DNA from 3 places in the Pseudomonas sp. GW823-FHT06B06 genome. Region 2 is predicted to be linked to each of the others. Evidence: riboswitches for the same ligand, from Rfam matches in the RefSeq annotation. Region 2 holds a riboswitch; each other region holds the start of a gene.

Region 1 (9,682 bases), on a different contig from region 2:
GCCGATCGGCCTGTTCCTGATGCTCATGGTCTGGCGCGCGGTGCCGGAGTCTCGCGACGCCCAGGCCGCGCGTCTCGATCCGTGGGGCAGCCTGGCCTTCAGCGCCAGTTTGCTGTGCCTGATCTGGGGCCTGATCGAAGCCAACCGCATCGGCTGGAACAACCCCGTCACTTACGCCCGCCTGGTGGGTGGCGCCCTGTTGCTCGGCTTGTTCGTGGTGATCGAGCGTGTGCAACAGCGGCCGATGATCGACCTGCAACTGTTCCGTCATCCGCGTTTCATCGGCGCGTTGCTCGGCATGTTTTCCTATGCTGCGTGCGCCCAGGTGATGATGACGATGCTGCCGTTCTACTTGCAGAACGGCCTGGGTTTTACCGCCATCAGCGCAGGGTTGGGCATGCTGCCGTTTGCCGTGACCATGCTGATTTTCCCGCGCATCGGTGCACGCCTGGCGGGACGCGTGACGCCGGCGAACATGATGGCCATCGGACTCACCCTGGTGGGCAGCGGTAATTTGCTCAGCGCCTGGGCGGTCAACAGCGGCGGATACCTGCCCTTCGCCCTGGCGATTGCAGTCACGGGTGCCGGCGCCGGGCTGCTCAACGGCGATACGCAAAAAAACATCATGGCCTGTGTGCCTCGGGAGCGTACCGGCATGGCCTCGGGCATGAGTACGACCATGCGCTTCAGCGCGGTGATGCTGGCGATCGGTGTGTATGGCGCATTGCTGTCGGGACACAGCGAACGGCTGCTGCACGACCATCTGGCGGCACAGGGCGGGCAATGGCTCGAACACAGCCAGGGTGTCGCCTCGCGGGTGGTGGCCGGTGACATGCCGGCGGCCCTGAGTCTGTTGCCGGAAGTTGCGCGGCCGCTGGTCGAGCCACTGGCGCGACAGGCGTTCGTGGGTGGGTTCAGTTTGTTGCTTTGGGTCGCGGGCCTGGCGGGGTTGCTGGGCGCACTGGTGGTCGGGACACTGATGCGCAATCCGATTCCAGCGCCCCGCACTGCCCTGGCGCTTGAATGACGCGTACCTGGCGATTTCATCTTTGAATGTACAGCCGCCTTCGCGAGCAGGCTCGCTCCCACATGATCCCGGTGAGGCACAGATTTCACCTGTGGGAGCGGGCTTGCCCGCGATGAGGCCCATAAGGGCGACACAGCACCTACCCCAGAACAAGCTCGTCGATATGCCGATATCCGGTTTGCAACTGCGCCGCCAACACCTTGCTGCGCCCAAGGCGAATCGGCCCGCGTTCGATGTCGATCACCAGCCCCGGACACTCGAGTGCGGGCAACGACGGCCACTCTTTCAAACGGCCATCGGTTATCACCAGCAAGCGCTGCTGTTCGGCCGGCAAGCGCTTTTGCCGCGCGGCAAGCCACAGTGCCGCATCACCCAGCGCCGCCAGCAACGGCGTACCGCCGCCCGCACCAAGTCCGTCGAGCCAATGGCGCAAACCGCTGGATGCCTTCAGTCCCTGCACCTGCCACTTCGGCGCTGCACCGCTGGCCGTCAGTAATGCCAGGCGCGCGCGCTGGCGGTAGGCATCGTCGAACAATTGCGCCAACAGGCCCTTGGCATCACTCAATGCCTGGTGGCGGCGGGTCGAAGCCGACGCGTCGACAATCACCAGCCACAGCTCATGCGCCGCGCGCGTGCGCTGCTGGAACAAGACATCCTGGCGCTGGCGTGGCCTTCCGTTGAGTAACGTGCCTGGCCAATTGATCGAGCCTCCATGGGACGCGTGACGTTTACCCTGTTTACCGTGATCGAGGCGTCCTGCACGAGGTCTGGCATTCGCCCCCACGTCCGATCGAGGGCGAATGCCTAGGGCTTTTTTGGCCAGCTCGGCACCTCTCGCCGCGCGCCGACCGGCAACACTTGAGCGGGCATCTCGCCCCATTGGCCCTGGCCTTCGCTCGGGTTGGGCTGTTGGCTGGATGGGGAATTGTTGGATTGTGGTGCCGATGGCGTGTGCTCGCGACGACGATGGCGCAAGGCAAATTCGGCGACCGCGTCGATATCCTCTTCGCCAATGGCTGTTGCACCGCGCCAGGCAGCATGGGCACGCGCCGCGCGCAACCAGACCAGGTCGGCGCGCAAGCCATCGACACCGGCGGCAAAGCAACGCTCGGTGATCTGCGCCAACGCTTCGTCGTCAAGGGGAATGTTCGCCAATGCACTGCGCGCTGTTTGGCAACGCTCACGCAACGACTGCTGCTGGCTCTCCCATTCGGCGCAGAACTGTTGTGGATCACTGTCGAAATCGAGGCGTCGACGAATGATTTGTCCGCGTTCGGTCGGTGCGGTGTGGCCACTGAGGGCGACGTTCAAGCCAAAACGATCGAGCAGTTGCGGGCGCAACTCGCCCTCTTCCGGGTTCATGGTGCCGATTAGCACGAACTTCGCCGAATGCCGATGGGAAATACCATCACGTTCAACCAGATTAGTGCCGCTGGCCGCCACATCGAGCAGCAGATCGACGAGGTGATCCGGCAGCAGATTCACTTCATCGACATAGAGCACGCCGCCGTCAGCCTTGGCCAGCACGCCGGGGGAAAATTGCGCCCGACCTTCACTCAGGGCCGCGTCGAGGTCGAGGGTGCCGACCAGGCGCTCTTCAGTTGCCCCCAGGGGCAAGGTGACGAATTGACCGCTGGCCAGCAGGTCCGCAAGACCACGGGCCAGGGTCGACTTGGCCATGCCACGCGGGCCTTCGATCAGCACACCACCGATTTTCGGGTCGATGGCGGTCAGATACAGCGCGAGTTTCAAATCGTCGGCGCCGACCACGGCGGAAAGCGGGAAATGGGGGGTGTCGGTCATTATCAGTACTCAGTCATGGTCGGGGTCAATACACGTTCCCCTGTGGGAGCGAGCCTGCTCGCGAAAGCGGTTTGTCAGTCAACGATAATGTTGATTGTGCTGGCCTCTTCGCGAGCAGGCTCGCTCCCACAGGGGTATTGCACTAGCTGTCTTCTTCTATATCCAGCAGCAAATTTTCCAAGGCCTCGCGATACGAACCCGGTTCTTTCCACATCCCCCGCTGTTGCGCTTCGAGCAAACGCTCGGTCATGTCGCGCAAGGCATGGGGGTTATGCTCGCGTACGAAATCCCGAGTGCCCGGGTCAAGTAGATAGGCATCGGCCAGCAACGCGTACTGGTGATCGTCGATCAACCGCGTGGTGGCGTCGAAGGCGAACAGATTGTCCACCGTCGCGGCCATTTCGAATGCGCCTTTGTAGCCGTGCCGCTTGACCCCGTCGATCCACTTTGGATTGGCCGCCCGGGAGCGGATCACCCGGTTCAGTTCTTCCTTCAGGGTGCGGATCTTCGGCAGGTCCGGCTGGCTGTGATCGCCGTGATAACTGGCCGCCGCCTCGCCACTCAGGCTTTCCACGGCAGCCAGCATGCCACCCTGGAATTGGTAGTAATCATTGGAATCGAGCAGGTCGTGCTCGCGGTTATCCTGGTTTTGCAGCACCGCCTGTACCTGGCTCAGGCGCTGGGAAAACTGCTCACGGGCCACCGTACCTTCATCAGACCCGCCGTACGCGTAGCCACCCCAATTCAGGTAAACCTCGGCCAGGTCCTCGCGGCTTTGCCACAGGCGACCATCGATGGCGCCCTGCACGCCTGCGCCATACGCACCAGGCTTGGCACCGAAAATGCGCCAGCCGGCCTGCCGCCGTGCCGCGTCTTCATCCAGTCCCGATTGCAACAGCGCTTCACGCTCGGCGCGCACCTTGGCTGCCAGCGGATTCAAGTCATCCGGCTCATCGAGCGCGGCGACCGCTTGCACGGCCGCATCGAACAGGCGGATCAGGTTGGCGAAGGCATCGCGGAAGAAACCCGATACACGCAAGGTCACGTCCACCCGCGGACGATCAAGCAGGCTCAGCGGCAGAATTTCAAAGTCGTCCACCCGTTGACTGCCGGTGGCCCAAACCGGTCGCACGCCCATCAACGCCATGGCCTGGGCGATATCGTCGCCGCCGGTGCGCATGGTCGCAGTGCCCCAGACCGACAGGCCGAGCTGACGCAAATGATCACCATGGTCTTGCAGGTGACGTTCGAGAATCAGGTTGGCGGACTGGAAACCGATGCGCCACGCGGTGGTGGTGGGCAGGTTGCGTACGTCCACCGAATAGAAGTTGCGCCCGGTGGGCAGCACGTCCAGGCGACCGCGACTCGGCGCGCCACTGGGGCCTGCCGGGACGAACCGGCCGCCGAGGGCGTCGAGTAGGCCACGCATTTCTGCGGGGCCACAGGCATCCAGCCTGGGTGCTACCACTTCGCCCAAATGCTCGAGGATAGCGTTCACTTCAGTCCAGCAAGCCTCCTTTGGGAGGTTCTCACAGGGGGCATTCAACACCTGTGAAATAAGCTGTGCGGCGAACAGTTCGAGGCGTTCGCGGGTATCGCCCGTGGTGCGCCAGGGTTCACCGCTGACCGACAATAATTCGCCGGGACGCGGTCCGCTCCACGGCTCGGCCAGCGCGCAATCCAGTGGGTCGAAGCCCAGCGCGAACGCCTTGGCCAAGGCCCGCAGCACACTCGATTGCGCGCCACGGCCATCGCCCCGGGGAATGCGCAGCAGCGCCAGCAACGTATCGATGCGCAGCCTTCCGGCCGGTGACTCGCCAAAAACATGCAAGCCATCGCGGATCTGCGACTCTTTCAAGTCGCACAGGTAAGTGTCCAGGCGCGGCAGCCAGATCGCCGCATCGGCATCGCTATCGAGCTGATCGTCCAGTTGCAGCTCGCGGTCGATGTGGGTGTCCCGGACCAATTGCAGGATGTCGCGCTGCAGTTCCCGCGCTCGCCGTGGATCGAGCAATTGCGCTTCGTAGTATTCGTCGGCCAGCAACTCGAGATTACGCAGCGGGCCGTAGGTCTCGGCGCGGGTCAGTGGCGGCATCAGGTGGTCGATGATCACCGCTTGCGTGCGGCGCTTGGCCTGGGCGCCTTCACCCGGGTCGTTGACGATGAACGGATAGATGTTCGGCAACGGCCCGAGCAGCGCATCCGGCCAGCAGTGCTCCGACAACCCTACGCCCTTGCCCGGCAGCCATTCCAGGTTGCCGTGCTTGCCCACATGGATCACGCCGTGGGCGCCGTAGGTATTGCGCAACCAGAAATAGAACGCCAGGTAGCCATGGGGCGGCACCAGGTCCGGGTCGTGATACACCGCACTTGGATCGACCTGGTAACCCCGCGCCGGTTGGATGCCAACGAAGGTCAGGCCAAAGCGCAACCCGGCGATCATCATCCGCCCGCCACGACACATCGGATCACTGTCGGGCTCGCCCCAGCGCTCCAGCACGGCCTGGCGATTGACTTGCGGCAACGCGTTGAACATCAGCAGGTAATCGTCCATGGCCAGGCTTTGCTGGCACGGGCGTTGATCGAGGGTTTCGAGGTCGTTGCTGACACCGCCCAACAATTGCTGGATCAACGCGGTGCCGCTGGCAGGCAGATCGGCTGGCAGCGGATAGCCTTCTTTATGCAGCGCACGCAGGATATTCAAAGCCGCAGCCGGTGTATCGAGCCCGACGCCGTTGCCTATCCGACCATCACGGGTCGGGTAATTTGCCAGAATCAGCGCTATGCGTTTTTCGCCATTGGGCAACCGCGCCAGATCGATCCAGCGCCGCGCCAGTTGCGCGACAAAGTCCATGCGTTCTGGCTGAGCGCGATAGCAGACCACGTCGGACTGACTGCGCTCGCTGCGCCAGGCCAGGTCCTTGAAGCTGATCGGCCGACTGATGATGCGCCCGTCCATTTCCGGCAGCGCAATGTGCATCGCCAGATCGCGGGGGCCGAGGCCTTGTTCGCTGGCTCGCCAACCCGGTTCATTGTCTTGGGCGCAAATGGCCTGGATCACCGGGATATTGCGGCGAAATGGCCGCAAGTGCGGTGCCTCCGGACTGGATTGGGCGAAACCGGTGGTATTGAGAATCACCCCCGCCTCGACTTCATCCAGCCAGTCCTCGACCACGGCAAGGCAGCCAGGCTCTTTCAGGCTGGCCAGCGCAATTGGCAACGGATTAAGCCCCGCCGCCTGCAAGCGCTGACAGAAAACATCAATGAAAGCGGTATTCGCGGCTTGCAAATGCGAGCGATAGAACAGCACCGCCGCCAGTGGCTGACCGCTCTGCCACTGGGCCCGCCAGTCGTTCAGCGCCGCAGGGCTTTTTTGTGGGTGGTAAATCGCCGTACGCGGCAAGGTGTGCGGCTCGGCCCAGACGTAGTCGCGATCGAGCCAACGATTGGCCAGGCAACGGAAAAAGTCGAGGGCATTGCCCATGCCACCCTGACGCAGGAATTGCCACAGCCGGTCGCGATCTCCGGCACCCACGGTACTCAGATCACTGAGCTCCGGGTCCGGTCGATCATCGCCCGGCACCAGGATCAGCTGTACACCCCGCTGCGACAACTCCACCAACCGCTCGACGCCATAGCGCCAATAGGCAATGCCGCCGTGCAGCGAAATCAGGATGACCTTGGCGTGGCGCAGGACTTCGTCGACATACAGATCAACTGATGCATGGTTCTGCACCTGCATCGGGTTGGCCAGGCGCACGCTTGGGTAGTCGTCGGGCAACTGCTGCGCCGCTTCGGCAAGCAACGCCAGGCTGGAGTCGCCGCTGCACAGGATAACCAGCTCGGCGGGGGTTTGCCCTAGGTCGGCAATGTTGTCATCCGACACGAATCCGCCGGGCTGGGTCCTGAGCAGGTGCATGGGTTACACGCTGAGCGCGGCGCGCAATTGCGCTTCGAGCGTTGTGGCGTCCAGCGCCTGGCCAATCAACACCAGACGGGTGGTGCGTGCTTCTTCAGCGCTCCACTGGCGGTCGAAATGCTTGTCGAATCGGGTGCCCACGCCCTGGATCAGCAGGCGCATCGGTTTGTTCGGGACCGCGGCGAAACCTTTGACGCGCAGGATGCCGTGCTGCACCACCAGTTGGGTCAGCGCATCCATCAGCAGGCTTTCGTCGGATGCCGGCAGTTCGATGGAGATCGAATCGAAGGCATCGTGGTCGTGATCGTCTTCGCCTTCATGGTGGTGATCGTGATGGCTGTGACGGCTGTCGATGTGTTCTTCGGACCCGGCACCGAGGCCGATCAGCACGTCCAGCGGCAGGCGCCCGCTACTGGCTTCGATGACTTTCACCGCTGGCGGCAGTTCCTCGGCGACTTCCAGGCGTACGCGTGCCAGGTCTTCAGGGCTGATCAGGTCGGCCTTGTTGAGGATCACCAGGTCGGCGCTGGCCAACTGGTCGGCGAACAGCTCGTGCAAAGGCGATTCGTGATCCAGGTTCGGGTCGAGTTTGCGCATGGCGTCGACTTGATCCGGGAACGCGGCGAACGTGCCAGCCGCGACGGCCGGGCTATCGACCACGGTGATCACCGCGTCTACGGTGCAGGCACTGCGAATTTCCGGCCACTGGAAGGCCTGGACCAAAGGTTTTGGCAGGGCCAGGCCGGACGTTTCGATCAGGATGTGGTCTAGGTCGCCACGACGGGCCACCAGTTCGCGCATCACCGGGAAGAACTCTTCCTGTACGGTGCAGCACAGGCAGCCGTTGGCCAGTTCGTAGACACGGCCGTTGGCCTCTTCTTCGGTGCAACCGATAGAGCACTGCTTGAGGATTTCGCCGTCAATGCCCAGCTCGCCGAACTCGTTGACGATCACCGCGATGCGGCGGCCTTGGGCGTTGTCGAGCATGTGCCGCAGCAAGGTGGTTTTGCCCGAGCCGAGGAAGCCGGTGACGATGGTGACGGGGAGTTTGGCCAGTGTTTTCATCGGATGCCCTTTGGCAAGGTGGCGGGCATACGGGACGAGAACCGGCAACGCACACGCGCGCAGGAAGCGTTCGCCACCGGATCACCCCGCCCGGTTGTAGTGAGAATCTGTATCGAGGCAGGTCTCCTGGCTGACGGCTGGCCAGTCGTTGGACTGGCGGTTGCTGCGCCTTCCCGCGCGCGCCATGGCTGGCGCATGCAGTGGCATGGCAGAAACTGAACCGTTCACAGTTGCGGGGGCAGCCGCGGCATTGACCGCGTTCCCTTCTTAGCTTCGACAAACGCCGAAGAACCTCGAAAGCGCAAGGCTACGCATGGTATCGGGGCGGGTCAATGTTCACATGATTCCTGCGGTGCGCCCTTCGCGAGCAAGCCCGCTCCCACACTTGAGGGTCTGCCCTGAAGGAACTCGGTCAAATGTGGGAGCGGGCTTGCTCGAAGGGAACAACTCGATGTTCAAGTGAGAACCCTTGCCAATTGACGCCCGCCCCCCGCCCATGCTCTCCTACGCATCTTGTTACGGGTGCCCTTCACAGGGTGAAACGGGAAACCGGTGAATCATGTGCTTTACTTCAGGCCATGTCAGTCCGGTGCTGCCCCCGCAACGGTAAGCGAGTGAAGCGTCAGATCCACTGTGCCAATGCGGCATGGGAAGGTGACGCTGGAAGGTTCAGGCTAACGCCTGCGCCCCTCGTGAGCCCGGAGACCGGCCCGCAACACAAAGTGACCATCACCATCACTTCAATCAACAAACCCGCGGTGGGCGGGCGCTGTTCGGACTTCTGCGCGCTCGGTCGTGCGGAGTTCTGCTTGCGCTCTTATTCCCCGCTGACCGAACAGAGGGAAGCGCCATGTCGATTATCAGCAGCACCGGCCACAGCAATGCCGCCAGCAGCACCACTACCCTGTCCCAACGCCTGACCGCGGCGATTTTTGCGTCAATCCTCGGCGCCAGCCTGGTGTATTTCGCCGGTTTCTCGCACATCGAAGCAGTGCACAACGCCGCACACGATACGCGCCACAGTTCCGCGTTCCCGTGCCATTGAGACCTGTCGACATGATCAAGCGTATTGCGCAAACCGCAGGTTTCACCGGGTTGCTGGCCGCCCTGCTGCTGACCCTGCTGCAAAGCTTGTGGGTTTCACCGCTGATTTTGCAGGCCGAAACCTACGAACAATCAGGACCAGCAGCGGTTGAAGTTCATGAACACGCCGCTGGTGTAGCCGCACATACCCACGATGCCGAAGCCTGGGAACCGGAAGACGGCTGGCAGCGCGTGCTGTCGACCACTGGCGGTAACCTGGTAGTGGCGGTTGGTTTCGCCCTGATGCTCGCTGGTCTCTACACCCTGCGCGCGCCGACCAAAACCTCCCAGGGCCTGCTCTGGGGCTTGGCTGGCTACGCGACATTTGTGCTGGCGCCGACGCTTGGCCTGCCACCTGAGTTGCCGGGCACCGCGGCTGCCGATCTGGCGCAACGCCAACTCTGGTGGATCGGCACCGCCGCCTCCACCGCTGTCGGTATCGCCCTGATCGTGTTCAGCCGTCACTGGCTGATGAAAGTCCTTGGCGTGGCGATCCTTGCGGTGCCTCATGTGATTGGCGCTCCGCAACCGCAAGTGCACTCGATGCTCGCTCCAGAGGCACTGGAAACTCAGTTCAAGATCGCTTCGCAGCTGACCAACATGGCGTTCTGGCTGGCCCTGGGCCTGATCAGTGCCTGGTTGTTCCGCCGCAAAAGCGATGGTCAATACCCCGCATGACAGGCCTCAGCGCAGCGCCGACCCTGGTGGTCGGCCTGGGCTGCCAGCGTGGCTGCCCCGTCAGCACGTTGCGGGCACTGCTTGACCAGGCACTGCAGGCGCACCAG
Region 2 (9,682 bases):
GGTTTCGGCAACCAGCACGTCGCCATTGGGCAGCACATAAAGCCAGCGTGGATGATCGAGGTTCTCGGCAAATGCGCCGACATGAGTACCGCTGGCCGCGACGGGTTTTGCGCCGTCCGCCCAGCCAATGGCCGGGGCGATGTTCATTGTCGGGAACAGCGTCTTGTTCGGTTCCGGTAGCTTGGGGGACGGCCCGATGCCGTCGGTGACTTGCAAGCGGGCGGTTTCGCCACAGGCGACGAGCCCTCCCGCTAATGCGATGACGAAAACCAGCTCGGATGTGCGCATTGCTGACCTTCCCTATGAATGCAGTGACTTAAATCATAGAGAAGCGGCAAAGCCCGATGGTTCAACCTTTAGCCGCGAGCTTCCTTGAGCAACACGGCAATGCCTGGGTGATAGTGACCGGCTTCATTGCGCAATTTGCGATAGGCATAGGGGAAATACCAGGCCACGGCGCAGCAATGCTCCTTTTGCAGGTCATCGACCATGTCCTGGAGTTCCTCCGGGGTGGCGCCTTGCTGGCTCTTGTGGGGAGCGACGAACAGGCAGCCGATTCTCAGGTCGCTGGCGTAGCTGATTTTTTTCGCGTCACTGGTGATGTCCAGCAAGGCCTGGGTCAGGTTCAGGCTGTTAACGCGTGGCCAGCGCTGCGTGGCCTGCAGCCAGGCGCGATCTTCGGTGGTGGCGATAAACAGGTCGGCGCGGCCGTTGCGTTCGCCTTCTTCGGTCTGTTTGCGCGTGGGCGATTGTTGCAGTGTGACCATCTCAGCCATCCAAGCCGCGGCAGAAAGCAGGCCGAGGTTGGCTTTTTCATCGAGCCAGTAGGGTGTCTCGTTGTCGCCGCGAACGGCGTTATAACGATCGATACAGTCGAACCAGCGCTCCAGCACCGGACGCAGGAATTCCAGCTTCGGATTACTGATGATCATGCCTTGCATAGGGCTCACCTTATTATTGTGTTGTGAGATTGTGGCAAATTGATATCGCTGAAGTGAGTGTGACACAAGATTGACGTCATTTTATGAATGGTTGGCAGTTATTCGTTCCGGCACCCTGTCTTCAATTGACGCTCCACCCCCAACCCTCTAACCTTCGCCGCTTGTTTCAGGTGCTCTGTGGCTTGGGTCGACAGAGTGAAACAGGGAAGCCGGTGAGTGAGCGCTTCAGTCGATGAAGCCCTGCGATCCCGGCGCTGCCCCCGCAACGGTAAATGAGTGAAAACTGCGCTTGAAGCCACTGCGTCGATCCATCGATGCGGGAAGGCGCGCAGCGAGGCGTCACGCCGCTCATGAGCCCGGAGACCGGCCTGATCCATCCAAGCGGCATCACGGTGGGCGATGCCAGGCTTCTTGCCGTCTATTCTTGTGCCTGCCCGCCGTTAATCCTGCCTCAACGGAGAGCTCCCCCATGTCTGACAATCCTGATCGTGACGAACGTCACCTGGCGCGCATGCTGCGCAAAAAGGCCGTGATCGACGAACGCATCGCCAATTCCCCAAACGAATGTGGCCTGCTGCTGGTGCTGACCGGCAATGGCAAAGGCAAGAGCAGTTCGGCGTTCGGCATGCTGGCGCGTGCCATGGGGCATGGCATGCAGTGCGGCGTGGTGCAGTTCATCAAGGGGCGTAACAGCACCGGTGAAGAGCTGTTCTTCCGGCGCTTTCCCGAGCAGGTGCGTTTTCATGTGATGGGCGAGGGCTTCACCTGGGAAACACAGGATCGCCAGCGCGACATCGCGGCTGCCGAAGCGGCCTGGGCGGTGTCGCAGCAACTGCTGCGCGACCCGTCCATCGGCCTGGTGGTGCTGGACGAACTGAACATCGCCCTCAAGCACGGCTACCTCGATCTCGATCAGGTGCTCAGCGATTTGCAGGCGCGTCCGCCTATGCAGCACGTGGTGGTTACTGGTCGCGGCGCCAAGCCGCAGATGGTTGAACTGGCGGATACCGTCACTGAAATGGGCATGATCAAGCACGCCTTCCAGGCCGGTATCAAGGCGCAAAAAGGCGTGGAGCTGTGAACCAGCCTCGACGTTGCCCGGCGGTGCTGATTGCTGCGCCGGCGTCCGGCCAGGGCAAGACCACCGTGACCGCTGCGCTGGCCCGGTTGCATCGTAACCAGGGCCGTAAGGTTCGCGTGTTCAAGTGCGGCCCGGACTTTCTCGATCCGATGATCCTCGAACGCGCCAGCGGTGCGCCGGTGTATCAACTGGACATGTGGATGGTCGGCGAGCTGGACAGTCGCCGCCTGTTGTGGGAGGCCGCTGGCGACGCTGACCTGATCCTGATCGAAGGCGTCATGGGGCTGTTCGACGGTACGCCGTCCAGCGCTGACCTGGCGCGGCATTTCGGCGTGCCGGTGCTCGCTGTGATCGACGGCACCGCCATGGCCCAGACCTTCGGCGCACTGGCCCTGGGCCTGGCGCGTTATCAGCCGGACTTGCCGTTTGCCGGCGTGCTGGCCAACCGCGTGGGCACCCTGCGCCACGCGCAACTGCTCGAAGGCAGCCTGACCGAAGGCCTGCGCTGGTATGGCGCCTTGTCACGGGAGACCGGGATCGAATTGCCGAGTCGACACCTTGGCCTGGTGCAGGCCAGCGAGTTGAATGACCTGGATGTGCGCCTCGATGCGGCGGCCGAGGCCCTGGCCGGCAGTTGCGAAGTCGAACTGCCGCCGGCGGTGGAATTCGCCGCGCCCGATGTGGTGACAGTCGAGCCCTTGCTGGCTGGCGTGCGCATCGCCGTGGCCCGTGACGAAGCGTTTGCCTTTACCTATGGCGCCAGTCTCGATGTGCTGCGGGCGATGGGCGCCGAGCTGCGGTTTTTCTCGCCGATCCGTGATGCAGGTTTGCCAGAGGCCGACAGCCTGTACCTGCCGGGTGGCTATCCGGAATTGCACCACGTGGCATTGGCGCAGAACACTGCCATGCTCAGCGCCATCCGCGCCCACCACGCGGCAGGCAAACCCTTGCTGGCCGAATGCGGCGGCATGCTTTATTTGCTCGATTCGCTGACCGATGTCGAGGGCACTCGTGCCGAGCTGGTCGGCTTGTTGAAGGGCGACGCGGTGATGCAAAAGCGCCTTGCTGCATTGGCTCTGCAAGCGGTTGAGCTGCCGGAAGGTTCTTTGCGCGGGCATACCTATCACCATTCGTTGACCACGACCGAGCTTGTTCCGATTGCCCGTGGCCTGAGTCCTAACGGCGGGCGTGGGGCCGAAGCGGTTTATCGTGAGGGGCGGATGACGGCCTCTTACGTGCACTTTTATTTCCCGTCCAATCCATCAGCGATTGCCGCTTTGTTTGCGCCTGACTGGACGGACGCCTTCGCGAGCAGGCTCGCTCCCACAGGGGAACGCATATCAAATGTGGGAGCGAGCCTGCTCGCGAAGAGCCATGACTGACAACGCCTTCAGCCAGGCCGAACGCGACGCGGTCTACCGCGCCATCGGTGAACGCCGCGACATGCGTCACTTCGCCGGCGGCACGGTCGAGCCCGAGCTGCTGCGACGCCTGCTCGAAGCCGCGCATCAGGCCCCAAGTGTCGGCCTGATGCAGCCCTGGCGGTTCATCCGCATCAGCGATCGAGCCTTGCGTGGCCAGATCCAACAGCTGGTGGAGCAAGAACGTATCCGCACCGCCGAGGCCCTGGGTGAGCGCACCGACGAATTCATGCACCTCAAGGTCGAGGGCATCAACGATTGCGCCGAAGTGCTGGTCGCCGCGTTGATGGACGATCGCGAACGGCACATCTTCGGTCGTCGCACCCTGCCGGAAATGGACCTGGCCTCGTTGTCTTGCGCCATCCAGAACCTCTGGCTGGCGTCCCGCGCCGAAGGGCTGGGCATGGGCTGGGTCTCGCTGTTCGAACCGCAAGCCTTGGCGGACCTGCTGGGCCTGCCGCCTGGTGCCAAGCCCCTGGCCATTCTCTGCCTGGGACCGGTCAAGGCCTTCTATCCGGCGCCAATGCTGGTGCTCGAAGGCTGGGCGCAGGCGCGTCCGTTGAGTGAGCTGCTGTACGAAAATTATTGGGGAGTGAGTCAATGAGTGTGGCGTTGTTGAGTGTCGCCGCGGTAGCGCTGGATGCGCTGCTGGGTGAGCCCAAGCGCTGGCATCCGCTGGTGGCGTTTGGCCGTTTCGCCGAGCGCATCGAGCAACGTTTCAATGGTGGCGGTCGCGGCTGGCGCAGCCATGGGGTCACCGCGTGGGTGATCGCCGTAGTGCCGCTGACCCTGTTCGCCACGGCGCTCTCATGGGCGCCGTACGTCGGCTGGATCGTCGAGATTCTCGCGCTCTATTGCGCCCTGGGCATGTGCAGCCTCGGCGAGCACGTCACGCCGGTGGCCAAGGCCTTGCGCAGCGGTGACCTTGAAGAAGCGCGCCAACGCGTGAGTTATCTGGTCAGCCGCAAAACCAGTGATCTGGATGAAACCGCCGTGGCCCGTGCCGCCACCGAATCGGTGCTGGAAAACGGCAGCGACGCGGTGTTCGCCGCGCTGTTCTGGTTTGCCGTGGCCGGTGCGCCCGGCGTGGTGCTCTACCGTTTGAGCAACACCCTGGACGCGATGTGGGGCTATCGCAACGAACGCTTCGAGCGTTTCGGCTGGGCGGCGGCCAAGATCGACGACGTGCTCAATTACATTCCGGCGCGCCTGGTGGCGCTGACCTATGCACTGTTGGGCAAGACCCGACTGGCGTTGAAATGCTGGCGTACCCAGGGGCCAACCTGGGACAGCCCGAATGCCGGTCCGGTGATGGCGGCGGGTGCCGGTGCGTTGGGCGTCGAGCTGGGCGGGCCGGCGATTTATCACGGTGAACTGCATCAGCGCCCGACGCTGGGCGAGGGCGTGCCGGCGGATGCCGACGCCATCGACCGCGGCTGGCAACTGGTGCAGCGTGGGGTATGGTTGTGGCTGCTGATTCTGTGCGTGGGGTCTGAATTTTATGCTTGAGCACGGCGGACGACTGCGCAAGGCGGCGCACGATTACGGCATCGATGAAGCCGATTGGCTTGACCTGTCCAGCGGCCTGGCCCCCTGGCCGTTTCCAGTGCCGGACATCCCGCAACGGGCCTGGGCGCGATTGCCGGAAACCAATGACGGTCTGGAGCAGGCGGCCTGCGACTACTACGGCACCTTGCAAGCGTTGCCGGTCGCCGGTTCGCAGATGGCCATCCAGTTGCTGCCGCGTTTGCGGCGGGCGGGCAAGGTCGGCGTACTGTCACCCTGTTATGCCGAACATGCCGAGGCGTGGCGGCGCAATGGCTACATCGTGCGCGAAGTGCTGGAGCAGGAGGTCGACTTCTTCGTCGATAGCCTCGACGTGCTGGTGGTGGTCAACCCGAATAATCCAACCGGGCTGAACCTGACGCCCGCCCGGCTGCTCGACTGGCATTCGCGCCTGGCCCCGCGCGGTGGCTGGCTGGTGGTGGACGAGGCCTTCATGGACAACACGCCGCACCTGAGTGTGGCGCCGTTTGCCCATCAGGTAGGCTTGATCGTGCTGCGCTCCTTTGGCAAGTTTTTCGGCCTGGCCGGCGTGCGCCTGGGTTTTGTCCTGGCTGAGCGCAAGTTGCTCAAGTTGCTCGCCGAGCAAGTAGGGCCGTGGGCGGTCAGCGGGCCGACCCGAGTGCTGGGCCAGGCGTGCCTGCGCGACACCGAAGGGCACGTTCGGCAGCGCGAGCGCGCTGATGAGGCCAGTGCGCGGCTGGCCACCCTGTTGACCCGGCACGGCTTCCAACCCCAAGGCGGGTGCGCCTTGTTCCAATGGCTAATCACCGAGCGCGCCGAAGTACTGCACGAGTTCATGGCCCGGCGCGGCATTCTATTGCGCCTGTTCACCCACAACAGCAGCCTGCGTTTCGGCCTGCCTGGCGATGAAGCCGACTGGGCACGCCTCGACTGCGCGTTCGACGCCTTCACCAGGGAAAGCCAATGACCACGCTAATGGTGCAGGGCACCACATCCGACGCCGGTAAAAGCACGCTGGTGACGGCACTGTGCCGCTGGGTTACGCGCCAGGGTGTCAGCGTGGTGCCGTTCAAGCCGCAGAACATGGCGCTCAATAGCGCGGTGACTGCCGACGGTGGCGAGATTGGTCGCGCGCAAGCCGTGCAAGCCCAGGCTGCTTTTCTTGAGCCCCACACCGACATGAACCCGGTGCTGCTCAAGCCCAACAGCGATACCGGCGCCCAGGTGATCATCCATGGGCGTGCAGTCACCACGATGAATGCCGTGGCCTATCACGACTACAAATCCATTGCGATGCAAGCGGTGCTGGCGTCCCACGAACGCTTGAGCTCAGCGTATCCAGTGGTGATGGTCGAGGGTGCGGGCTCACCGGCCGAGATCAACCTGCGCGCTGGCGACATCGCCAACATGGGCTTCGCCGAAGCGGTGGATTGCCCGGTGGTGCTGATCGCCGACATCAATCGGGGCGGGGTTTTCGCTCACCTGGTGGGCACCCTGGAACTGCTGTCGCCCTCCGAGCAGGCGCGGGTCAAAGGTTTCGTCATCAACCGTTTTCGCGGTGACATCGCCCTGCTGCAACCCGGTCTCGACTGGCTGGAAACGCGCACTGGCAAACCGGTGATCGGCGTACTGCCGTACGTGATGGACCTGCACCTGGAGGCCGAGGACGGCATCGACCAGCGCCAGGCCGACAAGGCCGGGCAGCTGTTGAAGGTAGTGGTGCCGGTGCTGCCGCGCATCAGCAACCACACCGATTTCGATCCACTGCGCCTGCACCCGCAAGTGGACCTGCAATTCATTGGCCCCGGCCAGGCGATTCCAGCGGCCGACCTGATCATTCTGCCAGGCTCGAAAAGCGTGCGTAGCGATCTGGCCTATCTGCGCGCCAATGGCTGGGACGCCGCGATCTCGCGACACCTGCGCTATGGCGGCAAAGTCCTGGGTATTTGCGGTGGCCTGCAGATGCTCGGCGAGCAGGTGCATGACCCGCTGGGACTTGAAGGCGCGCCGGGGTCCAGTGATGGCCTGGGCCTGCTGGCATTCACCACGCAGCTCGAAGAACACAAGCAGCTACGCAACGTGCGCGGGCGTCTTGCACTGGAGAATGCCGAGGTCTGCGGCTATGAGATTCACGCTGGCGTTACCACCGGACCTGCCCTGGAAAATGCCGCCGTGCAGTTGGACGATGGTCGTTGCGATGGCGCGCAGAGTGTCGATGGGCAAATTTTCGGCACCTATTTGCATGGCCTGTTTGAATCCCCGGCGGCGTGCAGTGCGCTGTTGCGATGGGGGGGGGTGCAGAATGTGCAGGAGGTGGATTACCACGGCTTACGCGAGCGGGATATCGAGCGCTTGGCGGATCTGGTTGAAAAGCATCTGGATACCGGGCTGTTGCGCGAGCTCTGTGGTTTTTAAGTTGGCCGTGCTGGCCCCATCGCGGGCAAGCCCGCTCCCACAGGGTTACCGGGTGTACTTAAGTTTTGTGACCAACCCAAACAACTGTGGGAGCGGGTTTGCCCGCGAAGGGGCCCGTCATGACACTGCACATTTTATGGAATAAACCATGCTCCAACTGATCCTCGGCGGTGCCCGCTCTGGGAAAAGTCGCCTGGCGGAAAAACTCGCCAGCGACAGCGGCCTTCAAGTGACCTACATCGCCACCAGCCAACCCCTGGACGGTGAAATGAACGAGCGTGTCGCCCATCACCGCGCCCGCCGTCCAGCCGAATGGGCGTTGATCGAAGAGCCTGTGGAACTGGCCCGCATCCTGCGCGAAACCGCCAGCAGCGAGCGCTGCCTGCTGGTGGACTGCCTGACGTTGTGGATGACCAACCTGCTGATGCTCGATGACACCGAGCGTCTGGTGGCCGAGCGCGAAGCCTTGCTCGAATGCCTGGCGTCGTTGCCGGGTGAAATCATTTTTGTCAGCAACGAGACCGGAATGGGCGTCGTGCCGCTGGGCGAATTGACTCGCCGCTATGTCGATGAAGCCGGTTGGCTGCATCAAGCCCTGGCCGAGCGTTGCCAGCGTGTCGTCCTGACCGTTGCCGGCCTGCCCCTGACTTTGAAAGGAACTGCTTTATGAGCCCAACCTGGTGGCTGAACCCCTGCCAACCGATCGACGCCCAGGCGGTCGAGCAGGCGCAAGCCCGTCAACAGCAACTGACCAAGCCGGCCGGCTCACTCGGTCAGCTTGAGTCGGTGGCGGTGCAACTGGCCGGACTGCAGGGGCAGGTGAAGCCGAGTCTGGAGCGGTTGTGGATCGCGATTTTTGCCGGTGACCATGGTGTGGTGGCCGAGGGAGTGTCGGCCTATCCCCAGGAAGTCACCGGGCAGATGCTGCTCAACTTCGTCAGCGGCGGTGCAGCGATCAGCGTGTTGGCGCGGCAGTTGGGCGCCTCCCTGGAAGTGGTCGACCTGGGCACCATCACACCGTCGTTGAACCTGGCGGGTGTGCGACACCTGAACATCGGGCCCGGCACGGCGAATTTTGCCCAGGGGCCAGCGATGACCGCGGCGCAAGGCGAACGCGCGTTGCAGGCCGGTCGCGACAGCGTTGAGCGCGCCGTTGCGATGGGTGCGCAACTGTTCATCGGTGGCGAAATGGGCATCGGCAACACCACGGCGGCCAGCGCCCTGGCCTGTGCCTTGCTCGATTGCCCGGTGGTGCACCTGGCCGGGCCGGGTACGGGGCTGGATGCGGCGGGTGTCAGTCGTAAAGCGCAAGTGATCGAGCGCGCGCTGGTGCTGCACGGCGCTCAACGTGGCGATGCGCTGCAGACCTTGTTCAATCTGGGCGGTTTTGAAATCGCGGCACTGGTGGGCTCCTACCTGGCGTGCGCCCAGCAAGGCATTGCAGTGCTGGTGGACGGGTTCATCTGCAGTGTCGCGGCCTTGGTCGCGGTGCGGTTGAATCCGTCGTGCCGCCAATGGCTGTTGTTCGGTCATCGCGGAGCCGAGCCGGGCCATCGTCATGTGCTGGAAACCCTGAAGGCCGAACCCTTGCTGGACCTCGGCTTGCGCCTGGGCGAGGGCAGTGGTGCCGCGCTGGCCGTGCCATTGCTGCGTCTGGCGTGCGAGCTGCACGGGCAGATGGCGACGTTTGCCGAAGCGGCGGTGGCGGACCGTCCGGCATGATCTTGCATCTGGACTTGTTGCGTCACGGTGAAACAGAACTCGGTGGCGGCTTGCGCGGCAGCCTCGACGATGCGCTGACCGACAAGGGCTGGGCGCAGATGCGCCAGGCGGTGGCGGGGCAGGGGCCTTGGGATCGCCTGGTCAGTTCGCCTTTGCAGCGCTGTGCGCGTTTCGCCGAAGAACTGGCGATGCAGTCAGGGCTGCCGATCGAGCTGAACAAAGACCTGCAGGAACTGCACTTCGGTGCCTGGGAAGGACAGAGTGCCGCGGCACTGATGGAAGCCGACGCCCAGGCCCTGGGTTTGTTCTGGGCTGATCCGTATTCGTTTACCCCGCCAGAGGGTGAACCGGTCGCGGAGTTTTCAGCGCGAGTACTCGCGGCGGTCGCACGCTTGCATGGGGCGTACGCCGGAGAGCGTGTGCTGCTGGTCAGTCATGGCGGGGTCATGCGTTTATTGCTGGCCCACGCCCGGGGCTTGCCCCGCGAGCAACTGCTCAATGTCGAAGTGGCGCACGGCGCGCTGTTATCGCTCTTGGTCGAGCCCGGTGGTCTCTTGAGGGAAGTGCGCTGAACA
Region 3 (9,682 bases), on a different contig from region 2:
CCCAGGCCGCCTGACAAGGCATTGGGCCGCTGAATCGGTATCTGCTGTCATGTGCGCCTCCGTGGCGTTAAACTGGTTGCAAATTAAAACCTGAATCTATTGTTGGCATGACAGGTTTCAAATTGCAACCACATTCCCGGGAGTAAAAAATGCTCGACGACGCTACGCCACAAGGCAACGAATGCCCGGTCGCAAGAACACTGGAAGCCATTGGCGATCGCTGGTCGCTCATGATCATCCGCGATGCCTTTGACGACATTCGCCGGTTCAGCGAATTTCAGAAGAGCCTGGGCGTGGCCAAGAATATTCTGGCTTCGCGACTGAAGACTCTGGTCGAGATCGGGATATTCGACATCCGACCGGCGTCGGATGGCAGCGCCTACAAGGAGTACGTGCTGACAGAGAAAGGACGGGAGATCTTTCCGTTGGTGGTCTGCATGAGGCAGTGGGGCGAACGATTCCTGTTCGAGCCGCAGGAGACCCGTTCTGTGCTGTTGGACAACGCGTCCGGCAAGCCGTTGATGCCGATTGAGGTGCGCTCAGCGAGCGGGCAGACGCTGCGGCCCGCTGATTGCCACAGGGTGAGACTGGTTGATGGCGAGTCGTGAATCGGCTGTTGTCATTCCAGAAGTGGTGAGGGCCAAGCAAACTTTCCATCATCGCCCAGGCTGCCATTGTGAGTACCCTGGCAGACCCTCCCCATTCAGCCACGCCACGTCCTGCTCCGTCCAGATGTGATATTCGGGCCTGGAACCAGGATCCTCGTCCAGCGTCGCCACGCGCACGATCATCGCGCTTGAGCCGTTACGCTCTGCCGCAAGGTGCGATCCGCAGTGCGAGCAGAAGTGTCGGATCTTCCCGGGAGTTGACTCGAAAGGCCTCAACGCGTCCAGGCCTCGTGTCCACCTGAAATGCTCTTTCAACACGCCAGCCGTGGAGACATAAGCAGCGGCATGGGTCTTGCGGCAGGTGCTGCAGTGACAATGGCTGATCGGCATATCAATGCTGTCGATCTCATAGCCTACAGCCCCACAAGCGCAGCTTCCTTTCATTTTGTCCTCCGGTTTGGGCACTGTGTGAAGATCACGGCTTTTTGCAGTCTGACGGCGTTTGCCAAGCGACAAGCTCGACGTAGCTCGACTCCCCACCTCCAGTCGCACCCGACAACCAACCCCATACGAAGGACAGGGTGGTCCGCCCCTCGTGATCAACGCCTACCGTGCCACGAGACCAGCCGGACAGAATCTCACCCTCCGTGGTCAGGCAATGAAAAAGCAGCTCGATGGTCTCGGGGCCTGTCACGCGGCCGACCTGATGGCCCATGCGGATCTTGCCGCCCTGGTAGGTACTTGAAATGGCATCTCCCTCGACCTGGTAGTGAAACACCGTGCCTGCACCGGACAGCCCGTGGGTATTGCCTGCTACCGTGAATCGGCGATTGTTCAAACGTTCGGTGACTTGAGAAAAGGGGCTTTCCATGAATGTTGCTTCCTTGTAGTGGAGAGGGTCCATCTTAGCGCTGGAGTACTGATTACTTTCCGGGGAGCGATGCGATCATTTGATCAAATGCCGTTACCGAATATCTCCCATCAAGGTTGCCGACGGTGGGCATTTTTGAAGGAAACCCGAATCACACTCTGCCGGGAAGCACTTCATCCATGGCTGAGTACCAAGTCAGCAGCGCTTGTTGGAGGCGCACGTGTAGCTCGAATTTGCTGCGTCGGCGGGTGGTGTCTGCTTTGGCACGCGCGCGCGCGAGCTGAGGATCGATGCGGCCAACAATATAACAGTCAGCAAAGCCAATACGTCCTTGTGCGATCGTTTCTCTTGTAGCGTCCAACTCTACCCGCCACTCGGGTTCGCTCGCCTCGCCGATTTGCCAAAGGCTCCAGATGTAGTGGAGCTTGAGAGGATCACTGTCACATAAGGCCCACGAAGAGGTGTTTTCCATGGCCAACGTTTGTTGCCAGCGATCCACGTTTCGCTCTGCCCAAAAGGTGGCTGCTCCGACTGGATTCTTTATCCGGTCCGGCTCGTTATCAAAACGGCCGTTTTCGGGAATGACATGCTGCTTTCCATGCTCGGCGCACCAAGTGGTTTTCCCACTGGCGCTGATACCTTCAACAACCAGGATCATTGTTATGACTGCTCCATTAATTGCGTCATTGCGGCACGCGTCAAAACCTTCCCGTCAGCGGATACTCCACAGCCAGGCGTATCTGGTCGGTGTCCAGTTCTGCCTGTGCGGTATTGCCCCGATGCACATTGTATTGCAACGACAGGGTGGTGCCTTTCGCCGCGCCACCTTGCACCACATGGCGCACCTGCAGGTCACGCTCCCAATGTTTGCCGCCTTCGCCATAACCCAGGTAGGCGTAGCCGCCTTGCGGGTCGACATGGCTTCCATCGATCCGGCTTCCGCGCACATAGGCGGCGCTCATGGACAGGCCCGGTAACCCCCAGGGGCTGGCATCGAAATCGTAGCGGGCTTGCCAGGACTGTTCATGGGGAGCGTTGAAGTCCGACAGCTGGACGGCGTTGCTGATGAAGATAGCGCCACGGGTGACGTAGTCAAACGGTGTGTTGGCGTCCACCTTCTGATAGCCGAGGCTGAAGCCATGGGGGCCTTGGGTGTAAGTGGACATCAGGCTCCAGGTCGTGCTGTCGATCCTGCCGGACAGCGACTTGCCCTCATCCGTGGTGCGGTACAGGTTCAGGTTGATCGACAACGCGCGGGTTTCATCCAGCGGCTGGATGAAGGTGCTACCCAGGTAATGCTGGTTCCAGGTGTCTTCATAGCGCGATGTATAGGCGCTGACGGTCAGCTTCTTTGCCGGTGTGAAGACCACGCCCGCGAGATCGAAGGCATTGCCTTTCACGGCGTTGGAGTAGTTGACCACAAAGCCCTGGTCATGGCTGCTGGCGTTCCGATCGGTACTTTCGCTGAAATGTCCAGCTACCAGCGTCAGCGCCTCGAACTCGCTGCTTGTGAGAAACACCCCGGTGGCGGTCTCCGGGAGCAGGCGGCTATCGGACGAACTGAATACCGGCGTTTTCACGCGCTGCTCGCCATAGCTCAGCACGGTCGATGACCGGCGCAGTTTGAGTGCCGCACCGCCGCGGCTGAACGCATCCTTGGGATGTCCCTGGTTGTCGAGACCGAGCAATCGCGCTTTCCCTGCGCGGCCACCGCCGCTGTCGAGTTGTGCCCCGAGGTAGGCATGGACATCCATGCCCACCCCGATCAAGCCCTGGGTGAAGCCCGATTGCACCGTCGCCATCAGCCCGTAGGCCCATTCTTCGGCGTAGCCATTACGCTCGTCACGCGGTTTGTAGGCATTACGCGCAGCGCCATTGCGGGCGCCATTGAGGTACTCGCGATGGTCGTAAACCGTGCGATTGAGCACGCTCCAGGTGCTGTCCTGGATAAATCCCTTGGCTTGCGATTGAACTGAATCGGCGAGTGCGAGAGGGCTTGCCAGGGCGAAGAGAATGGCTGATCGGGTATGCATTCCGGGGTGTCCACAAACAAATCAGGATGAGCGCAAGCGCAGGATGTGCGCGCCGTCGAAGGGGTCAATGAGGTAGTGCGCGTGCACCCCGAAAGTCTCCAGCAGGCGTCGCGGGGTCAACACCTCAAGCGGCTTGCCAAGGGCCACCAAGCGCCCTTTTTCCAGCACCGCCAGACGATCGCAGGTGAGTGCCTGGTTGAGGTCGTGCAGGGCAATCACGGTGGTCACGGGCAATGCGTGAACAACGTGCAGAATCGCCAGCTGGTGCTGGATATCCAGGTGGTTGGTCGGTTCGTCCAGCAACAGGATCTGCGGGCGCTGGGCCAGGGCGCGAGCGATATGCACGCGCTGACGCTCGCCGCCAGAGAGGCTACGCCACGTGCGCCTGCAAAGATGCGTCGCATCGACGTCGCGCAAGGCTTGATGGACGATGTCTTCGTCCGCCTTCGACCATGGACTCAAGGCCGACAACCACGGCGTTCGGCCCAGGGCCACGGCATCGAACACACTGATCGCATCCAGGGTGTCGGCCTGCTGCTCAACCACCGCCAGGGTTTGGGCGATGGTTCGCCGGGACAGGGCCTTGAGGTCTTGGCCGTTGAGATGGACCGCTCCCCGGCTGGGCGCACGCACGCCGGCCAGCAGTTTGAGCAGGGTGGATTTTCCAGAGCCGTTGGGCCCGACAAGGCCCAGGGTTTCGCCACGACGAATGTCCAGGTGAATCTGGTGCAATAGTTCAACTTCGCGGATATGCAATTCGAGGCTGGAACAACTCAGCACGGTTTCGTCGGTAACCGGCGCAAGCGCATTCATCGGGCATTCCTCCGACCGACCAGGATCAGCGCGAACACCGGCGCGCCGACCAATGCGGTAATCACGCCGACCGGAATCACCTGGCCCTTGATCAAGGTCCGCGACAGCACATCGGCGGCCACCAGAAACACCGCACCGCCCAGCGCACTCGCCGGCAACAGGCGGGTATGCCGAGTGCCCAGCAACAGCCTGGCGGCGTGGGGAATGACCAGTCCAACGAAACCGATAGAGCCGACAATCGACACCATCACCGCCGTCACCAGGGCGGCGCAACTGATCAACAGAAATTGCACGGGACGTACCGCGATGCCGAGTGAGGCCGCGGAGTCGGCGCCGAAGGTGAAGGCATCCAGTGCCCGCCGGTGCCACAGGCAAACCGCCAGGCCGGCCACCGCAACCGGTACAGCCAGCCACACGGAGGGCCAGCGCACGCCACTGAGATTGCCCAGTAGCCAGAACATGATGCCGCGAGCCTGTTCGGAACTGGCCGACTTGGTGATCAGGAACGCGGTGAGCGCATTGAACAGTTGTGAACCGGCAATGCCCGCCAGGATGATCTGGCCGGTACTGCCGGGCGAACCGCTGGCACGGCCCAGCAACACCACGACGGTGAAGGCGGCGACGGCGCCGGCAAACGCCCCGGCCGACATCGAAATTGCTCCGGCACCCAGGCCCAGCAACGCCACCAGCACCGCACCCGTCGAGGCCCCCGCGGAAATGCCAAGCAGGTAGGGATCGGCCAACGGGTTGCGCAGCAGCGATTGCAGGATCACCCCGCAGGTCGCCAGGCCCGCCCCGCAAGCCGCCGCCACCAACGCGCGAGTCAGGCGGTAGTTCCAGACAATGCCCTCATCGATAGGATCGAGGGCATACCCGGCCATCCACAGTTTGTTGGCCAACACCTGGAACACCACGCCGGGTTCGATGCGGGTTTCACCGATGGCCACGCCGGCGATCACGGCCACGAGCAGCATCACCAGTGCAAGCAGAGTGCGAATCAGCGTCGCGGTCATTTTGGCAGGTCGTAGCGGTTGATGGCCGTTGCCAGCGATTCGAGACCGTCGAACATTCTCAAGCTGGCCTGCATGGCCATGGCGTCGAGGATAATGATGCGGTTGTTTTTCACCGCGTCCATGTTGCGGGTCACGGGATCGCTGCGCAGGAATTGCAGTTTCCGTTGATAGTCGTCAGCCGGGAAACGCCGGCGATCCATGCGGGCGATGACCAGGAATGTCGGGTTGGCCTTGGCGATGGTTTCCCAGCCAACGGTTGGCCACTCTTCGTCGGACTGCACCACATTGCGCACGCCCAAGGTGCCCAGCATGAAGTCGGGGATGCCCTTGTGCCCGGCGACATAGGGATCGATGTCCAGGCTGGCACTGGAAAACCAGACCAGCGCGCTGGTGTGCGTGAGGTCTTTGCCTTGCACCGCGGCAATGGACTTGGCCAGGCTGGCCTGCAGTTGCGCGTTCAGTTGCTGCCCGCGCGCCTGGACATCAAAAATCTCGGCCAGTTGGGTAATGCTTCTGTAGAGACTGTCAATGCGAAACGGCTGCAGGCGGGTGCCGTCGGCCCCCACCAGGTTGTCCTTGGATTCGCAGTCCGAGGGCATGAGATAGGTTGGAATCTGCAGTTCGTGAAACTGCTCGCGGGTAGCGACTGCGCCTTGCGGGCCGACCATCCACTCAAGTTCGACAGCGACCAGTTCCGGGCGCTTGCCGATGACCGACTCGAAACTCGGCTCGTTATCGGCCAGGCGTTCGATCCTGTCGTTTTGCCCCTTGTATTTGCCCAGCACATCATTGAACCACAGCGAAGTGCCGACCAGTTTGTCACCGAGTCCCAGGGCGAAGAGCATTTCGGTGCCGGCCTGGCCGATAGTCACCGCCCGGACAGGGGCGTGCGTGAACGTCAGTGTGCTGCCGCAGTTCTCGATCGTCAGCGGGTAATGAGTAGGGGAGGCACAGGCGAGGGCAGAAAGTCCCAGGCCGGTGACGAGGGTGAAAAAGCGCGGCAACAGCATGATGCAATCTCCATTTGAACCGTACACGCAGCCAGGGTGCAAGGTCTGGAAAACACATCATCGAGCGCTGCCGAAAACAGCAGTGCAAGGCCCATCACCTGAGTGACGCCCGCGCAGATGTCCTTCCCGGACACCCCGCCGGTTAGTGATTTGTTGCTTGGCCGGCAGGTCTCCTGACTGATGCGTCATGGCGTGCTCCAGCCTTCCCGGGAATCGATCCCAGTGGCAGTTCAGGAGCAGGCTCGGCACCTACAGTTGCGGGGGCAGTTCCGTTTGATGCGTTGGCAGCATCACGGATTCCCTATTAATCCCGTTTGGGAACCGGCGGCGGCATGGTAGTCGATCATGCCGCCCGAGGCGAACCCATCGCCTGATCAGAAGTATTTGAGCCAGGCGATATCGCGACGACGCGCCTTCAATGCGGCGAACCAGCGCACCGGTGGATACAGCGTTGCCGCCAGGAGCACGGCGATCAGCCATACGGCACCTATGCCGTCGAAGCCGAAGTAGTCGCCCTGGTTCAGGCCGAAAAATGCCGCGCTGAGCAGATAAAGCATTTTCAGCACATACAGATGGAGCAGGTAGAAAAACATCGGTGCCGCGCCAAATACCGCCAGGATGCTGATCCATTGGCGCTGCCGGGCCCGCTCGAAGCCAAGCAGCAGTAAAAGCCCCACGCCCAGTGTCAGGCACAGGAACAGCAGGGAAGGGGGGTACTTGGTGATGTTGAAGAAACTCATGAGGGTTTCTGTCGTGCTTTCATGAACCACCCACTGCGCTTCGCCATAACCGTTGACCAGGCGCAGGGCGATGAAACCGATCAATGCACAGGCACCTGTCAGCAACAGATAACGCTGACGCATTGCGAACGAGGTAGAGCGTGCGAACCACGGACCGATGCAGTAACCCAGGGCGATGACGCCGATCCACGGCAGCACGGGGTAGGAGGTGCGCAGGCGCAAGTGGTCGGAGAATTCGATCCAGCCGCGATCATGCAAAATCGCCCAAGGCAGGTGCAGCGCCGATCCGGGCGGGAAGTGCAGGGGATCGAGCAGGTTGTGCAAACCGACTATGGCCAGGCCCAGGACACACAATATTGGCCGAGGTAGCCAGGCCAATACAGAGAGGGCAATCATGCTGACACCAATCGCCCAGATCACCTGCAGGTAGATCACAGCAGGCGGGAACTGAAAGGTCCAGGCGAAATTCACCAGGGTGAATTCCAGCACAACCAGGAACAGGCCACGCTTGAACAGGAACATCGACGGCGTGCCCTGGTGCTTTTCACCGTACAGGAATGCCGACAGTCCAGTGAGCAGAACGAACACCGGCGCACACAAATGTGCGAGGGTGCGGCTGAAAAACAACGTTGGCTCCGTGCTGTCGACAAGCATCGGGTCGGTGACCTGGCGGTGCAGGAAGAACGTCTCGCGCACATGATCCAGCAGCATCAGAAGGATCACCAAGCCTCTGAGGGCATCTATGGATATCAGGCGTTGGTTCAGGCTGGTGGTGGGCGGGGTTTGAACAAGGTTTGTCATTGAAAGTCGCAGGCAGGGGGTGGGTCATGCTGTCGGTTAAGAACCGATAATCGTTATGTTGTTATAACGTAACATAAATAATTGATTGTGTGGGCGAAATGCTATTTAACTTTGCAGGAGCCGGCTTGCTGGCGATGACTTCGTTGAGATCAGCGCCGGGCTCGAGGGCCAATCGGGAGACTAGCGGTCAATTACGAGCGGGGCGTCAAGACGGCCAAGGCAACCGCCACGATGAAGAGCGCCGGCACGTCACCTGCCAAGTGCCCCATTTGCCCTGGCTGGGTAACCGCCTGGACGGCCATGATGCCTCCATGTACAGCGCTAGACCACACGGTGAACCAGATGAGGCTCAGATTGGCTAATGGATCACGTGCGGCCAGGATCAAGAAGACGCCAAGTGTGGCGTAGATGCCAACGATCATCATCGGGTAGTCCGAGTGACCGACGTGCCAAGCCCAGCCGGACGGCCAGAACAACATAAGTGGGTAGAGAGCAAGGCACGCGAGGCCAGCCAAAACTAGAGCGACGCGTAAAAAACTGAGGCGATCGACTACGGTCATGGCGGACTCCTCTTCGGGGCTGGCTCTAAATAATAGGCTGAGGCTGCGGCCAGCACTTGGGCATATTGATAAGTACCTCTAATCAATTCTCTGCAAAATACATCGTTTGTTTACCTGTTTTTGCAGACGTAGCATGCATGCCGAAGCAGAATTGAGAGATACATACATGTCGACACGCCGCGAGTTCATCAAGCAGGTATCGGTAGTTGCCAGTCTCTCCATCGACGAATCCACGACAGAACAAATTCAGCAAAAAGAATCCAGACTTCGCCGCCGGCTACATCAATTACTTCGTGATCAATGGTGCGGTCATTGCGCCCCAGTTCGGTGATAAGGAAGCAGATACGAAAGCCTTTGACCTGTTGTCTGAACTTTACCCGGACCGCGAGGTGGTGCAGCTCAACATCGACGCAATCGCCGCAGGTGGTGGCGGCATCCACTGTGTGACCAGTCACCAGCCTTCGGTTTAGTCTGGATTATGTAAATCCTGAGATTCAAAGCCCTCCACCGAAGCGATACTGCCAGACGATGCCAACGGCATCGTATTCACTGCCGGTACGGGTATGCGCACCTTCACTCGCAAACAGCTTTAGCGAATTATTTCGGTTCAACGGCAGCGAGAGGGTACCCCCATAGCGTGTATTTTCCTGAAAGTCGTGGTTACCGATCCCATCGACTGAGGTACTCCCGCCAGCGAAGTAGGTCCCATCCAGCGAGGCCCAGACACCGTTACTAAAGGCATAGATAAGATGCACCTGTGCCTGGTAAATCGGGTTCTGGGAAAAAGTACGGTCACCAAGGTACTGGTTATTGTCGGTGTAAAAGGTTCCCGCAGCGGATAATTCCAGGGTCACGGGGCCCAGGCGCTTGGAAACCCCAAGTTCGGGTTTGAATGACCAGCGGTTGTTGCCGAGATTGACCAGCCTGCTGGAGTCGTATTGGCCAAGTGGCGCCGTAATTGCCAGGCTGGCGCCGATAATCACATCTTGTTGATAGCTGGGGAACTCAGCCAGGGACATCGCCGGGGCGCCCCACAAGTTGACCGAGAAGCGCAATCTTGGATCAATCAGCCCAGTGACATTTCGCTCCCTGGGTTCACCGGCAAACAGGGCCGAGCCCGTCAATCTGGCTTCAGGCACGACGATGTCGAACTTCCCGGAGCGGCCCCAGACGTCCAGGGACCTGGCGAAGGCAAATACGACCGTCTTGATGTGGAGTTTGGCATTCTGCAAG

The links. A riboswitch is a leader RNA that binds a small molecule or an ion and turns the genes downstream of it on or off. The one in region 2 is predicted to bind cobalamin.
Region 1: linked by a shared signal. The riboswitch ahead of cobW (cobalamin biosynthesis protein CobW) and the one ahead of cobO (cob(I)yrinic acid a,c-diamide adenosyltransferase) in region 2 are both predicted to bind cobalamin.
Region 3: linked by a shared signal. The riboswitch ahead of AC1Q8Q_RS17755 (ABC transporter substrate-binding protein) and the one ahead of cobO (cob(I)yrinic acid a,c-diamide adenosyltransferase) in region 2 are both predicted to bind cobalamin.

What each region holds. Positions count from the first base shown of each region.
Region 1 is NZ_JBXAHO010000003.1:297,049-306,730, forward strand. It holds gene AC1Q8Q_RS04350 (MFS transporter) at 1-1,027, shown strand, start outside; gene AC1Q8Q_RS04355 (VWA domain-containing protein) at 1,167-1,907, opposite strand; gene AC1Q8Q_RS04360 (magnesium chelatase ATPase subunit I) at 1,832-2,830, opposite strand; gene cobN (cobaltochelatase subunit CobN) at 2,973-6,749, opposite strand; gene cobW (cobalamin biosynthesis protein CobW) at 6,753-7,814, opposite strand; cobalamin riboswitch at 7,914-8,125, opposite strand; cobalamin riboswitch at 8,318-8,542, shown strand; gene AC1Q8Q_RS04375 (CbtB domain-containing protein) at 8,665-8,859, shown strand; gene AC1Q8Q_RS04380 (CbtA family protein) at 8,871-9,575, shown strand; gene AC1Q8Q_RS04385 (cobalamin biosynthesis protein) at 9,572-9,682, shown strand, end outside.
Region 2 is NZ_JBXAHO010000019.1:17,885-27,566, reverse strand. It holds gene AC1Q8Q_RS18420 (PQQ-dependent sugar dehydrogenase) at 1-288, opposite strand, end outside; gene AC1Q8Q_RS18415 (hypothetical protein) at 357-941, opposite strand; cobalamin riboswitch at 1,093-1,327, shown strand; gene cobO (cob(I)yrinic acid a,c-diamide adenosyltransferase) at 1,411-2,022, shown strand; gene AC1Q8Q_RS18405 (cobyrinic acid a,c-diamide synthase CobB) at 2,019-3,404, shown strand; gene bluB (5,6-dimethylbenzimidazole synthase) at 3,397-4,047, shown strand; gene cbiB (adenosylcobinamide-phosphate synthase CbiB) at 4,044-4,952, shown strand; gene cobD (threonine-phosphate decarboxylase CobD) at 4,945-5,937, shown strand; gene AC1Q8Q_RS18385 (cobyric acid synthase) at 5,934-7,385, shown strand; gene cobU (bifunctional adenosylcobinamide kinase/adenosylcobinamide-phosphate guanylyltransferase) at 7,534-8,055, shown strand; gene cobT (nicotinate-nucleotide--dimethylbenzimidazole phosphoribosyltransferase) at 8,052-9,107, shown strand; gene cobC (alpha-ribazole phosphatase family protein) at 9,104-9,679, shown strand; gene AC1Q8Q_RS18365 (adenosylcobinamide-GDP ribazoletransferase) at 9,682-9,682, shown strand, end outside.
Region 3 is NZ_JBXAHO010000018.1:14,444-24,125, forward strand. It holds gene AC1Q8Q_RS17715 (MFS transporter) at 1-51, opposite strand, end outside; gene AC1Q8Q_RS17720 (winged helix-turn-helix transcriptional regulator) at 150-608, shown strand; gene AC1Q8Q_RS17725 (GFA family protein) at 657-1,052, opposite strand; gene AC1Q8Q_RS17730 (avidin-fold protein) at 1,084-1,479, opposite strand; partial or broken gene AC1Q8Q_RS17735 (hypothetical protein) at 1,532-2,137, opposite strand; gene AC1Q8Q_RS17740 (OprD family porin) at 2,178-3,512, opposite strand; gene AC1Q8Q_RS17745 (ABC transporter ATP-binding protein) at 3,534-4,325, opposite strand; gene AC1Q8Q_RS17750 (FecCD family ABC transporter permease) at 4,322-5,338, opposite strand; gene AC1Q8Q_RS17755 (ABC transporter substrate-binding protein) at 5,335-6,348, opposite strand; cobalamin riboswitch at 6,495-6,689, opposite strand; gene AC1Q8Q_RS17760 (acetyltransferase domain-containing protein) at 6,723-7,889, opposite strand; gene AC1Q8Q_RS17765 (DUF6632 domain-containing protein) at 8,081-8,449, opposite strand; partial or broken gene AC1Q8Q_RS17770 (agmatine deiminase family protein) at 8,662-8,919, shown strand; gene AC1Q8Q_RS17775 (transporter) at 8,944-9,682, opposite strand, start outside.